2 regions of the Gordonia terrae genome follow, and region 2 is predicted to be linked to the other one. Evidence: riboswitches for the same ligand, from Rfam matches in the RefSeq annotation. Region 2 holds a riboswitch; the other holds the start of a gene.
What was found. Region 2 has a riboswitch for S-adenosylmethionine ahead of BCM27_RS09115 (bifunctional o-acetylhomoserine/o-acetylserine sulfhydrylase). Riboswitches for the same ligand answer to the same signal wherever they lie in the genome.
Positions count from the first base shown of each region.

Region 1: another riboswitch for S-adenosylmethionine. It lies ahead of BCM27_RS20785 (aminotransferase class V-fold PLP-dependent enzyme); the one in region 2 lies ahead of BCM27_RS09115 (bifunctional o-acetylhomoserine/o-acetylserine sulfhydrylase).

Region 1 is NZ_CP016594.1:4,692,315-4,699,566, reverse strand. Features, by position in the region: gene BCM27_RS20810 (ABC transporter substrate-binding protein) at 1-658, opposite strand, end outside; gene BCM27_RS20805 (Rv0361 family membrane protein) at 862-1,332, shown strand; gene BCM27_RS20800 (rhodanese-like domain-containing protein) at 1,329-1,742, shown strand; gene BCM27_RS20795 (O-succinylhomoserine sulfhydrylase) at 1,739-2,956, shown strand; gene BCM27_RS20790 (isochorismate synthase) at 2,978-4,054, opposite strand; SAM riboswitch class IV at 4,162-4,275, shown strand; gene BCM27_RS20785 (aminotransferase class V-fold PLP-dependent enzyme) at 4,294-5,649, shown strand; gene BCM27_RS20780 (hypothetical protein) at 5,646-6,146, shown strand; gene BCM27_RS20775 (acyl CoA:acetate/3-ketoacid CoA transferase) at 6,172-7,252, opposite strand, start outside.
Region 2 is NZ_CP016594.1:2,004,491-2,011,742, forward strand. Features, by position in the region: gene BCM27_RS09095 (bifunctional methylenetetrahydrofolate dehydrogenase/methenyltetrahydrofolate cyclohydrolase) at 76-951, shown strand; gene BCM27_RS09100 (DUF3017 domain-containing protein) at 1,062-1,325, shown strand; gene BCM27_RS09105 (Hsp70 family protein) at 1,493-3,070, shown strand; gene metX (homoserine O-acetyltransferase MetX) at 3,104-4,258, opposite strand; gene BCM27_RS09115 (bifunctional o-acetylhomoserine/o-acetylserine sulfhydrylase) at 4,275-5,612, opposite strand; SAM riboswitch class IV at 5,675-5,795, opposite strand; gene BCM27_RS09120 (cutinase family protein) at 6,065-7,252, shown strand, end outside.

The sequences.
Region 1 (7,252 bases), 2.7 Mb from region 2:
TGGCGGTGACGACCACAGCGGTCTTGCCCGCGAGTTGCGGATTCTGCTCGCGGACTCGTGCGAGGAACTGCTCGGTCTCGGCCACCTTCTGGTCGGCCAGCTCGGGCAGCCCGACGGCGGTGCCGATCTGTCGGGTCTGCGCGTCCCACGGCACCTGCCAGGGCTGGAACTGCGCGGGCCGCAGGATCGTCGGTGCGGTCTTGCTCAGCAGGTCGAACTGATCGCGGGTGGGGTCGGCGCCGACCGCGGTGATGAGGTCGGGTTCGGTGGCCAGGGTCTTGGGGATCTCGTCGCCGAACGCACCCGAGGAATTGGGGAGGACGACCGGGTTCGAGTCCGCGAGCAGCTCGGCATTCCACGGTGCCGACGCCTGGTCGGGGTCGGCGAAGGGCGCGATCGTGGTGGGGGTGATCCCCAGCGCGAGCAGGGTGTCTCCGTCGCCGACGCCCATCGCCGCGACGCGTTTCGGCGCCTGTGCGACCGTCGCGGGGGCATAGACCTGCTGCACGGTCACCGGGATCGCGCCCGCCTCGGGGGCGGGCGCCTGCGCCATCCCGGAGTCGACGGTCTCATCCGGCGGCGAACACGAGGTCGCCACGAGAGCTGCCGCGAGCAGCCCGACGAGAAGGGTGAGTGTGCGGCGGGTGGTAGAGCGCATCCGGGGTCCTCGCTGGTCGTTGCGTTCGGCGTCGTCGTTCTCCGGTGTACTTCGGTACTCAGGTACTTAGCTACTCAGGTACTTAGGGCCACCTTACTCACGGTGTTCCGATTGTCGACGACGCGCGGGTGCGCTCGTCGGGCACCGCACGGCCGGCGACGCCGGTCTCAACCGGTCCCGGGACGCTCGATAGACTGCCCGCCATGGCCGAAGCTGCAGGTGAGGGTGACCAGAGGCCCCCGTCGTGGAAGAACGCATGGCCGTTCTTCGTCGCGGCGGGCGTCGTGGGCCTCGTCGTGCTCGGCGTCGTGCTGTCGAATGTGACCCGTCCCGCCGAGGACCGGGCCGGCGACTCGGCCCAGGTCCAGTACGCGATCAACGACGTCTACACCGCGCGGAACGGCCCGAATTATGCCGAGTACCGGGCGAACATCTGCGCCGCCGACGTGGAGGCGGCCGATTTCATCTCCGAAGAGCGGTTCGTGCAGGACAACCGGGAAACCCTGACCCGCAACGGTCACATCGAGATCCCGGAGATCACGGAATTGGTCGTCGACGGTGACCGGGCGACCGCGAAGGTTCATTGGCACTATGACAAGACACCCGACGACGTGAACGTCGTCGACACGATCGTGGTGCGCGAGAACGGCGAATGGAAGGTGTGTTCCTCATGACCTATGCCGGTGACCTGACCCCCCGTGAGGCGTGGGAGAAGCTCGAGAGCAATCCGAACGCGGTGCTGGTGGACTGTCGGACGCAAGCCGAATGGTCGTTCGTCGGCGTGCCCGACCTCGAGATCCTGGGCAAGCGCACGATCTTCGCCGAGTGGACCACCTTTCCCGAGGGGCGGCGTAACGACGACTTCGTCGCACAGCTGCGCGATTCGGGCGTGTCCGACGACCAGGAGGTCATCTTCATCTGCCGCTCCGGGCATCGGTCGATCGGCGCCGCGCAAGCCGCGACCGCCGACGGAATCGGCAAGGCCTACAACATCGTCGACGGTTTCGAGGGTGCCCTCGATGAGAACGACCATCGCGGCGCGTCGGGCTGGCGTGCCGAGAACCTGCCGTGGAGGCAATCGTGAGTCCTGATCTGCCCGGGGGTCGCCCGCTCCCCGAAGGGTTGTCGGCCGACACCATCGCGGTACGCGGTGGATTGTCGCGCTCCGGATTCCACGAGACCTCCGAGGGCCTCTACCTCACAAGCGGTTACGTCTACGACTCCGCCGAGGCGGCTGAACGTGCCTTCACCGGGGAGGACGAGCGATTCGTCTACTCGCGCTACGGCAACCCGACCGTCGAGATGTTCCAGGAGCGTCTGCGTCAACTCGAGGGTGCTGAAGCGTGTTTCGCGACCGCGAGCGGCATGGCCGCGGTGTTCGTCGCACTCGGGGCGCTGCTCAAGGCCGGTGACCGGCTCGTCGCCGCACGCAGCCTGTTCGGTTCCTGCTTCGTCGTGTGCAACGAGATCCTGCCGCGGTGGGGTGTGGAGACCGAATTCGTCGACGGTGAAGACCTCGAACAGTGGGAGCGGGCGCTGTCGAAGCCCACCGACGCGGTGTTCTTCGAGACCCCGTCGAACCCGATGCAGAGCCTCGTCGACGTCGTGAAGGTCTCCGAACTCGCGCACGCCGCGGGCGCACAGGTGGTGCTGGACAACGTCTTCGCCACGCCGTTGCTGCAGCGTGGTCTCGATCTGGGCGCCGACGTCATCGTGTACTCGGGCACCAAACACATCGACGGACAGGGCCGCGTCATGGGCGGAGCCGTGCTCGGCGCCAAGGAGTACATCGACGGGCCGGTCCAGCAGTTGATGCGCCACACCGGTCCCGCGCTGAGTCCGTTCAACGCCTGGACGCTGGTGAAGGGTCTGGAGACACTGCGCCTACGCGTCGACGCCTCGGTGTCCTCCGCGCTCCGGATCGCCGACTTCCTCGAGGCCGACCCGCGCGTGCGGTGGGTGAAATACCCGTTCCTGCAATCTCACCCGCAGTACGATCTCGCGAAGTCGCAGATGTCGGGCGGCGGCACCGTGGTGACCTTCGAGCTCAACGACCACGACGGCATCGACGGCAAGAAGCGCGCCTTCGAGGTGCTCAACGGCCTGCAGATCGTCGACATCTCCAATAATCTCGGTGACTCGAAGTCGCTGATCACCCACCCGGCGACCACCACGCATCGTGCGATGGGGCCCGACGGACGCGCTGCCATCGGCCTCAGCGACTCGGTGGTGCGGCTGTCGGTCGGGCTCGAAGGGGTCGACGACCTGCTCGGGGATCTGGACCAGGCGCTGGGCTGAGCCGGCGCCGCCCGGACGCGGCTATTCGAGGCCGTCGATTCCCAACGCGTTCAAGACCGTGCGGAGTTTGAACGCGGTCTCCTCGAGCTCGCCCTGGGGATCGGAGTGTTCGACGATGCCGCCCCCGGCCCACGTGCGGAGGCTGCGACGATCTGCCTCGAGTTCGAGGCACCGGATGGTCACCATCCACTCGCCGTCGCCGGCGGCGTCGCACCAGCCGACGGCTCCCGCATAGAAGCCGCGTTCCCCCTCGACCTCTCGGATGATCTGTGCCGCAACATCACTCGGTGTGCCGCAGACGGCGGGGGTTGGTCCGAGCAGAAGCGCGAGATCCAGTGCGGTGGTGGCGGGGTCGCGGAGCGTCGCGCGGATCGGGGTGGCTAGATGCCACACCTCACCGGTCGACTGCAGGCGCGGGGTCGACGGCGCGTCGACGTCGTCGCACAGATGCGACAGCCGGTCCCGCAGATGATCCACGACGAACGCGTGTTCGGCGAGATCCTTGGCCGAGGAGAACAATCCGTCGGCGACCGCGCGGTCGACGACCGGATCCGGCGATCGGGGCGCCGACCCCGCGTACGGGTGACAGGTGACGACCGATCCCGACTTCCGCAGCAGCACTTCGGGACTCGCACCGAACAACCACGACCCGGAGCCGGTGGCCGCGCCGAGGTCGACGCCGAACGCATTGTGCCCGGCGTTCCCGCCCGCGAGGGCATCGAGGAGTTCGCCTGGCGCGACCTCTCGGTCGAGCACGATGTCGACGCTGCGGGCGAGGACCACCTTGCCGACGTCGCCGGCAACGATGCGTTTGACGGCGTGCGCCACCCGTTCGCGGTGTTCATCCGCGGTGGGGTGCAGGGTGGTCGACAGCGGGATTCGCGACAGCGGCGGTCCGCCGGCCAGCGGTGCGTCGTCGAAGTCCAGGACCTCGGGCACCACCAGCGCGGCCGGGTCGGCGAGATCGAACGGGATCGCGCCGGTCAGCGCGCCGACCTCGCCGGAACGCAGCGCGGCCGAGGCCGCATCGACATCGGTGAAACCCCGGACGGCGCCCCGGCCCCGCACGGTGCCGTGCGGGCGGGACAACACGAACACATCAGTCGCTGACACCCCTGACACGCTACAGGTAAGTGTGCCCTAACTTCGGATCACGCTGAGTGAAAATTGACACGTCTGCGCGGCATCGACGACTCTGGTTCGTAGGTCATGAGTGCCAGTGACAAGCCCCGGCTCGCTGGTCGGCAACCCTCCTCCGCGGTGGGGTGCTCCGGGTGACGACCTGGCCGCGTACCGACCGGACGCGGCAAGCGCGGAAATTCAGAGGAGCTCCTGCCATGACCGCTGTCCTGTCAGCACCGAGAACTGTCGGCCACGAGTCTGTCGATGCCCACGTCGTCGGTCTCGACCACCGTGCGCGCCCGGCCGTTCCCGGTCTCGCCCCGGTCCTCGGCGCCGACGTGACCGTACCGTTGGCCGGCGGCGGGACGACGCGATACGTCAATCTCGATTACGCGGCGAGTGCGCCGGCACTGAGTTCGGTGGCCGCCGCGGTCGCCGAGGGGCTCGGCGAGTACGCGAGTGTCCACCGCGGTGCCGGCCACCTGTCGCAGGTCACGACCGCCCGGTACGAGGACGCTCGGGAGACCGTGCGCGAGTTCGTCCGCGGGCGGGTCGACGACACCGTCGTCTTCACCCGCAACACCACCGACGCCATCAACCTCGCCGCCCACATCACCCCCGGGGACGTCGTGGTGCTCGACATCGAGCATCACGCCAACCTGCTGCCGTGGTGCGCGCCGCGCGACGGTCGCAACCGGGCCCGGGTCGTCCCGGCCTGCGACACCATCGAGGACACCCTGGTCGCGCTCGAGGTCGAGCTCGCGTCGGCGCCGGCCTCGCTGCTCGCGGTCACCGCGGCGTCGAACGTCACCGGCGAGGTGCTGCCGATCGGCCGGCTCGCGTCGATCGCCCACCGGCACGGGGCCCGCATCCTGGTCGACGCCGCGCAGCTCGTCGCGCACCGACCCGTGGCCATCGTCAGTCACGGCATCGACTACCTGGCCTTCTCCGGACACAAGGCGTACGCGCCCTTCGGCGCCGGAGTCCTGATCGGCCGCCGGGACTGGTTCGACGCCGCCGATGCCTACCTTGCCGGCGGCGGTGCGACCGCCGACGTCGACCTGGGTCCGAGTGCCGGTGGGGTCACCTGGCACACCGGGGCCGCCCGCCACGAGGCCGGCTCGCCGAACGTGCTCGGCGCGGTGTCGATCGCCCGGGCCTGTCGCGCACTCGCCGACCTCGGGCCGGAGGCGATCGGGTTGCACGAGGCGCGCCTGTCCGAGCGTCTCGACGGGGGACTGGCCGCGATCGACGGGGTGCGGCCGTTGCGGATCTTCGCCGACTCCACCGATCGGGTCGGCATCGCGGGCTTCACCGTCGACGGCATCGCACCGCGGGTCGTCGCGGAGTATCTGAGTGCACAACACGGCATCGGTGTGCGCGACGGCCGGTTCTGTGCCCACCCGCTGCTCAGACGTCTCGGTCATCCGGCCGGCGCGGTTCGCGCGAGTTTCGGCGCGGGAACCACCTCCGATGACATCGACCGGCTGCTCGACGCGCTACGCGCCCTGACCGCAAGCACTGACCGAACAGACGATCCGACCGAACTCGAACGAGGGGTGACACGATGACCATCGAACTCGACGCACGTGCAGACCGCGGCACCGTGGTCCCCGCACCGACATCCCCACCGACGGCCCCGATCAGCATCGGCCGGCCGGGATTTCAGGTCGCCGTCGCCGGAGACGAACTGGCACAGACATTTCCGATCGTCGTGCGACGCGAGACCCTTCGCGATGCGCAGCGGGCGCGTTCCCTGCTCCGGGCCGGCAGCCACGATCAAGCGAGATTCGTTGTCGCCCTGGAGGTGGAGGTGGCCGTCGCGCCGGATGCCGCGTCGGCGCGTGCGGCGGCCGCTGCCGCGGTGGTCGCGTCGTCGGAGGCGAGCTCCGGGACCATCCGCTACATCGGGACCACCCACGGACTGATCACGCTGGTCCGCGACATCTACGCGGCCGAGGTCGCCGACGCGGTGATCCTGGTCCCGATCGACGGCGCGGCCACCGAAGTGCGCATCCGCGAACAGATCCTGCCGGTTCTCGCCGAGCAGCGGCACCGCGTGGCCTGACGGTCCGGCCTCGGTCCGGGTGTCCTCAGTCCAGCGCGCGGATGCGCGAATGCGCAGGCTGGAGGTCGAGGGTCAGCCCCATGCGGTCCGGCGAGAACAGGCCCGAGGCCATGGTGCGCAGGTCGGGGTCGACGAGGAGCTCGAACTCCGAGCGGTCGAGTACGTCGCGCTGTAGATCCACGCCGGGAGCGATCTCGACGACGGTGATGCCTGCCGGCCGGAGTTCGAGGACCGCACGCTCGGTGACATAGAGGACCCGCTGACCCTTCTCGATCGCTCGCCGGCCCGAGAAGGTCGGTGAGTCGACGTCGGCGACCAGTTTGGTGTGCGGACCGTCGGCTCGGATGTCCAGCCGGCCGTTCCCGATCCCGATGTCACGACGGCCCGCGGTGAACGAGCCGACGAAGACGATCGAGGGTGCTCCCGTGGTGATGTCGACGAAGCCGCCGAGGCCCGCGGTGACATGACGCCGCTTGGGCAGGCTGTGCACGTTGACGTTGCCGTGCCGATCGATCTCGAGGAACGAGAGCAGCGAATGCTCGAACCCGCCTCCCTGCAACAGCGTGAACTGATCCGAGCTCTGCATGATCGCGTCGGGGTTCTGCGATACGCCGAAAACGAAGTCGAGCAGCGGGACACCGCCGACCGCGCCCTGTTCGATCACCCACGAGACTGCCTGTGGAAGACCTTCTTCCACGAGAACGTGGGGGACGAGTGCCGAGACGCCGAAACCTATGTTGGCGATCTCGCCGGATCGCAACTCCGCAGCGGCGCGACGCGCCATGATCTTCTCCAAGGAGAAGGGGACGGGGTCGAGGGTGCTCAGTGGGCGTCGCAGCTCACCCGAGATGGCGGGGTCGTACGGGGTCTGGGTGGTCTGTAGCTGGTCGGGCACGACGACGATGGCGTCGACGAGGATGCCGGGTACCCGGACCGCCTGCGGTGCGAGACTGCCGCCCTCGGCCAGGTACTTCACCTGCGCGATGACCACCCCGCCGTTGTTGTGTGCGGCGTAGGCGAGGTCGAGCGCACCCAGGGGCGAGGCCTCTTCTTCGAAGGTGAGGTTGCCGTGGGTGTCGGCGGTGGTCGCGCGGATGACGGCGACG
Region 2 (7,252 bases):
CCCGACCCTAGTGGTGCAGGACCCATCCGTCCGTCGATGACGGATTACCCGGGCACGAGTGGAAGAATGTCGGGCGTGACCGCGATACGACTCGATGGGAAGACCACGCGCGACGAGATCTTCGCTGATCTGGCCGAACGGGTGGAGAAGCTCCGGCTGGCGGGTGTCACCCCTGGTCTCGGCACCGTTCTGGTCGGCGATGACCCGGGTTCGCACTCCTACGTCAAGGGCAAGCACGCCGACTGCGCGCGCATCGGCGTCGCCTCGATCCGCAAGGATCTCCCGGCCGACGCCACGACCGAACAGCTCAACGCCGCGATCGACGAACTCAACGCGGACCCGGCCTGCACCGGCTACATCGTGCAGTTGCCGCTGCCCCGGCACCTCGACGAGAACGCCGCGCTCGAGCGGATCGATCCGCTCAAGGACGCCGACGGACTCCACCCGATCAACCTCGGGCGGCTGGTCCTGGGCAAGGAATCGACGCTGCCCTGCACCCCGCGCGGCGTCATCCACCTGCTGCGCCGCTACGACGTCCCGCTGGCCGGAGCCCGGGTCACCGTCGTCGGGCGCGGCGTCACCATCGGCAGGCCCATCGGTCTGCTCCTCACCCGCCGCAGCGAGAACGCCACGGTCACCCTGTGCCACACCGGGACCACCGATCTCGCGTCCGAGATCGAACGCGCCGACATCGTGGTCGCCGCCGCGGGTGTGCCGCACCTCATCACCGCGGACATGGTCAAGCCAGGTGCCGCGGTGGTCGACGTGGGGGTCAGCCGCACCGACGAGGGTCGTCTCGTCGGCGACGTACACCCCGACGTCTGGGACGTCGCCGGCCACGTGTCACCGAACCCCGGCGGCGTGGGACCGCTGACGCGAGCGTTCCTGCTCGTCAACGTTGTCGAACGCGCGGAGCAGACGCTCGCCTCCGGGGGTGGCGGCGACGCGTGACCCGAGACGAGCGCCCGAGTGAGTCCGCTCACTCCCAGCCGCGTGGTGTCGACAACTCCCGCCCGGGAGGCCGGACCCGCGCTTCCGCCGACCGCACCCGCCTTCGGGAGATGCTCGTCCAACTCCCGTATCTGCTGGTGATGGTGGGTGTGCTCGTTGCGGCACTGCTCGTGATGTTCGATCGCTGGCGGCGTGGGTCGTTCGTCTTCGGGGCGGCGCTGCTCGTCGGCGCCGTGCTACGAGCCTTCATTCCTTCGTCGCAAGCCGGGTTGCTGCAGGTCAGGGGTAAGACGTTCGACGTCACGGTGATGGCGACGGTCGGCGGTGTGATGCTGTGGCTGGCGGCGTCGATCGACTCCTTGGGCACGGATTGATTACAATAGAGACCTGAGCGTGACCTGACGGCCAGTCGTCCGCTCGACCAGGCACTTTCCGCTGCCCTGCCGCAGACGCACCGACCGCTGGAGTTTGTATTACCTCATCACCAACCGACGACACCGTGAGCGAAGTGACGTCCATGGGCGTGTCAGCAGGTGCTGGCATGATCCACTACGTCCTCCTGACGCGTGACGATCTCGGTCGCAGTGTGGTCGACTCGCGCGTCATCGACGTCGACCCCACCGACGGTCTCGATGCCGCCGGCCGCGTCAACGCCGGGATCGACGTGATGCTGACCGCGGCTCGCGAGTCCGCGACGAGGGTGGGACCCATCGGGGTGGCCGCACGCACGGGCAGTCAGCGCCGACAACTGCGTTCGAGGGGCAGCGGCCCCCGCCGCCAGGTCCGCCTCGCCGGCGAGGACGAGGCCGTTCTGGCCTACCTCGCCGACACCGGGGAGGTCGACCGCTTCACCGCCGCGGTCGTCGTCGACTGCGGCGACACCGGTATGTCTCTCTACACCGTCGACCCCCGCGAGGGCCGGATCGGCAATCCCGAACACTCGACGGTTCTGAGCGGCCGTCGCCTGGACCGATCCATCGTCGACCAGCTGACCGCGGACAACCCGGCCCTCGGTGAAGCCGGCCGCACCCGGGCCGATCGCAGCGAGTTGCGCAGCGCCTGCCGGACCGCGAAGGAAGAGATCTCCTACGGCGGGACTTCGTCCGCGGCCGAGTCCGTGGTGGCGGTCTCGGCGGGCGCGGGGCGCGTGACGCTGTCGGCGGCGCATGTCGAGCAGGCGATCGAGCCGATGATCCGGGACGCGAGAGAGGTGTTCACCCGGTACATCGACGCCGCACGATCGCGCGGCGTACGGCCGGACGCAGTGATCTTCATCGGCGGCCTCGCCAACCTTCCCGCGGTGCGCACGATCGCATCTGGGCATGATCTGGAAGTTGTCGGTCCGACCGCTCCGGAATTGGTCGTGGCCACCGGCGCAGCCCTGCTTGCACTCCAGAGTTATTCGGGCGCAGCGCGTCTGGCGTTCATCGGCGGCAAACCGCAACGTGAGTGGCTCTCCGCGACACCCATCGCGGTCGCCGGAGCCGTCATCGCCGCCACGCTCATGACGATCTACGCGGTGAGCTCGTCATTCGCGGATCGTCCGGCCGTTGATCCGCAGCCCTCGGTCAGCAGCAGCGTGCCACCGGCCGCGGCGACCAGTGACAGCGACCCGCCGGTCGCCCCGAGACCCCCCTCGCAGCCGATCACCCGGATTCCGGATGAGCCCGTCGAGCCGACCGTCGTGGCCCCTGTCCCGACCCAACAGCCCGTGCCGCAGACCGGCTGGAACGATCCGCCGGCCTGGGCGACCACGGAGTTGCCGCCGACGCGCCCGTCGACGAGCACCAGCACCCGCACGCTGTCGCCGTTCCCGTGGCCGGAGTTGCCGTTCCCGCCCGGATCGACGCCGACGATCCCGCCGGAACTGTTGCCGCCGGGTTTCCTCCCGCCGAGCGCCGCGCCCACGCCTCCGCCTCCGACGTATACGACGCCGACGCCGGAGTCTCCGCGCACCGGTTCGGCACGGCCGAGCAGCACGCGCGCCCAGGGGGAGACCCAGGCGCCGTCGGTGCCCGACTCAGGGCGGCCCGCTGATCGGGGCGGGGAGTCGGCACCGCAGATCCCGCCGTCGCCTCAGCCCAGCAGTCCGGTGCCCACGGTTCCCGCGCCGCGCTGACGAGAGGTCGCCGACGGCCGGATCGGGACGCCCTCAGGCGTCGCGTCGCGCGAGTTCGACTGTGCGCTTGAGTAGATCGCTGATGGCGTCGAACTCGGTCAGGAAGCCGTCGTGACCGGTGTCGGAGTGGACGACCTGGAGGCCGCCGACGCAGTTGCCCAGCTCCTCGGCGAGTTCGACCTGGAGCCGGATCGGGTAGAGGCGGTCGGAGTCGATTCCCCCGACGATCACCGGAACGGTGCATGCGTTGAGCGCCTTGGCGACTCCGCCGCGACCGCGCCCGACATCGTGATGGTTGAGGACCTCGGTGAGGACGACGTAGCTCGCCGGGTCGAAGCGCGACATCAGCTTCGACGCCTGATGGTCGAGGTAGCTCTGCACCGCGTAGCGCCCGCCGGTCAGCGGATTCTCGTCGCCCTGGGCGTCGTTCGCGAATCGGCTGTCGAGCTCGGGTTCGCTGCGGTACATGAGATGGGCGATTCGACGAGCGATTCCCATGCCCTGCAACGGGATTCGTCCAGTGCCGTGATAGTCGCCACCGCGCCAGTCCGGGTCGGCCTTGATCGCGGCGATCTGAGCGGACTGGATACCGATCTGGTCCGCGGTCGCGCGGGCGCCGACGGCGAGGACGAGTGCACTGCGCACCCGGTCGGGGTACTCGATGACCCACTCGAGGGCGCGCGCGCCACCCATCGACCCGCCGAGAACCGCACCGACGCTGGTGATTCCGAGGCGATCGAGGAGTGCCACCTCGGCGCGGACCTGGTCGAGGACGGTGATCTGTGGGAAACGCGAACCCCACGGACGGCCGTCGGGGGCGATGGAACCCGGGCCGGTGGACCCCTTGCATCCCCCGAGGACGTTGGCAGAGATGACGCACCACTCGTCGGTGTCGATGGCCTGCCCGGGCCCGATCAACCCGTCCCACCATCCGGCCGAGTCGTGGTCGGCGTCGGCGGGGCCGGTGACATGCGAGTCACCCGTCAGCGCATGAAGAGTGAGGATCACGTTGTCGCGGGACGGCGACAACGTCCCCCAGCGCTGGAACGCCAGGGTGACGTCGTCGATCCGTGCTCCGCTGTCGAGAGGCAGCGACCCGATCGGGATGCCGACGAGTTCCCCGTCCGGGAGAGACTCCCAATCGGGCTGATCAGACGCTGTCGCGTTCAGGTCGATACTCACCGACAAAGCTGCCTCACCTGTTTCACTTGGCCGCCGCGAATCCCTGTTCGAGGTCGGCCAGGATGTCGTCGATTCCCTCGATGCCCACGGCCAGTCGGACCAGTCCGGGGGTCACGCCCGCGGCGAGTTGCTCCTCGGGGGTCAACTGACTGTGCGTGGTCGAGGCCGGGTGGATCACCAGCGAGCGCACGTCGCCGATGTTGGCGACGTGGCTGTGCAGGCTGAGCGCGTCGACGAACCTCTTGCCGGCGTCCACGCCGCCGGTGATCTCGAAGGCGATGATCGCGCCCTGACCCTTGGGGGCCAGTTCCTGGCCGCGCTTGTACCAGGGGGAGGACTCCAGGCCGGCGTACGCCACCGACTCGACCTGGCCGTGTCCCTCGAGGAAGGCGGCGACCTTCTGCGCGTTGGCGACATGGCGCTCGATGCGCAGGCTCAGGGTCTCCAAACCCTGCGCGAGCAGGAACGCGTTGAACGGCGCGATGGCCGCACCCGTGTCACGCAACCACTGCACGCGGGCCTTGAGTGCGAACGCGGGCGCCCCGAGGTCGGCGAAGACCGCGCCGTGGTAGCTGGGGTCCGGGGTGGTGAAACCGGGGAACAGGTCTTTCCCGTCGCGCTGGACACGCCAGTCGAAGGTCCCGCCGTCGACGATGACGCCGCCGATCGCCGTGCCGTGGCCGCCAATGTACTTGGTGGCCGAATGCACGACGATGTCGGCCCCGTGGGCCAGCGGATTGATCAGGTACGGCGTGGCGACCGTGTTGTCGATGATCAGCGGTACGCCGTTGCGGTGGGCGACCTCCGAGATGCCGGGGATGTCCAGGATCTCGTTGTTGGGGTTGGAGATCGACTCACCGAAGAACGCGCGGGTGTTGTCCTTGACCGCGGCCTGCCACGACGCCGGATCCTCGGGATCGTCGACGAACGTGACCTCGACGCCCAGCTTCGGCAGCGTGTAATGGAAGAGATTGAAGGTGCCGCCGTACAGGCGCGGGCTCGACACCACGTGGCCGCCGGTCTCGACGATGTTGAGGATCGCGTAGGTCTCCGCGGCCTGGCCCGATGCCACGAGCAGCGCGGCGACGCCACCCTCGAGTGCGGCGATCCGCTGCTCGACGGCATCCTGGGTCGGATTCATGATGCGGGTGTAGATGTTGCCCGGCTCGGCGAGCCCGAAGAGGTTCGCGGCGTGCTGTGTGTCGTTGAAGACGTACGACGTCGTCTGGTAGATCGGCAGCGCCCGCGCGTTCGTCACCGCATCGGCGGCCTGTCCGGCGTGGATCTGCTTGGTCTCGAAGCTCCAGTTGTCCACTGGGGAGGTGCCGTCGGCGGAAGTGCCGTCAGGGGCATCAGACATGGCGATTGATCACTTTCTACGGTCGGCAGGGCCAACTCGACCCTGGTGGGGTCCGACCTTCGGACCCGCGCTTGCCGGGGATCGTCGCTGCGATCCCACAACCCGGTCATCACCCGGAGCACCCCACCGCGGTTGGAGGGTTGCCGATCAGCCAGCCGGGGCTTGACGCTGATGCTCATGACCTGGCGACAAGGATATAACACGGATGTGAGTGCCGGAGAACCGTCCCGGTCAGGCCGCGTCCAACACTTTCCAAGCGCGGTCCGAAGGTGGCATGAGCTGTCCTCCGACCGAGTGAAATCACGTGTGGTCAGGGGCATAGTGCCAGGTCACGGTCGTTAGCGTCCCTCAGCGTGCTGTCGGTTTCACCGTCGCGGATCTAGCGTTCGGACCAGCCCCGGCTGCGTCGGAGGATTCCGATCGGGTGGTCCGGGTTCGCACAGGAGCGCCCCATGGCCGCGATCGCTCGTCTCCGAACCCGACGGACCTCGCTCACGATCGCCGCTCTGACCGCCCTGGCGGTCGCGGCAGCTCTCAGCCTGTCCGGGGCCCCTCCCGCGACGGCCGCCGAATGCAGCGACTCGGGCGCGGTCATCATCGTGGCCGGGACCAACGACCCGGAGAGCGCCCATCTCGTCGGTGTGAAGCAGCGCTACACCGGCAAGGTGCCGACGGTGGAGAACGGCGAGGTGGTCATCGAGGACGACCCGGGAAGTCCCTATCTCGCCGCGCCCAAGGACGTGATCCACGTCGACTACCCGACCACGCTCTGGCCACTCGGTGCCGCCGGATACGACGACAGCACCGGACAGGGCACGAGTGCGACGGCGTCGGCGATCGCCGGCTATCAGCAACGATGCGGAGCAGGCGCCGACATCGTGGTCGCAGGCTATTCCCAGGGTGCCCGTGTCGCCGGGGACGTACTCGCCGACATCGGGAACGGTCGCAACGTCGAGCAGGTCGTCGCGACCGACGAGAACGGCGACGTCATGCTCGACGAGCAGGGCAATCCGGTTCTGGTGGACATCGTGACGGGGAACATCTCCGGCGAGCTGTACGCGGATCCCCGCCGCTCCGGCGACAAGACCGGCCGCGGTATCGAGTTGTCGCTGATCGGGATCATCCCGGGTCTGACGATGGCAGGGGCACGAGGTGCGTCCGAGACCGACGGCGGGTTCGGAGACCTCGAGGGCCGGGTGGTGTCGGTCTGCATCGATGGCGATCCCATCTGTGACCTGCCGGATCCGATCCACGACCCGATCGGCGCGATCGACGGCCTGCTCGGCTACTTCACCAAGCACAACCTCTATCCGTTCCAGATGTATCGGGATCCGCGCACATCGACGTGGAACGACGGGCGGACCGTTCGCTGCGATCCGGGGACCGCGGTGTGCGTGGTCACCGCCGATTCCGCATTCGCCGAACTCGTTCAGGGGTGGGCGCGCGATCTGGGATTTTCCGGTGACATCGGGGACTTCTTGTCCGGTCGTCCGACGATCGACTTGCCGTACGGCATCGAACTCGCGAACCTGCAGCCGGTGATCCGGCTCGTGCAGGACCTCCTGCCACCGCTGCCGAAGCTCGGATATGGCGCCTATCTGCCGGATCTGTTCGTCTTCGAGGACATCCTGCAGGGGATC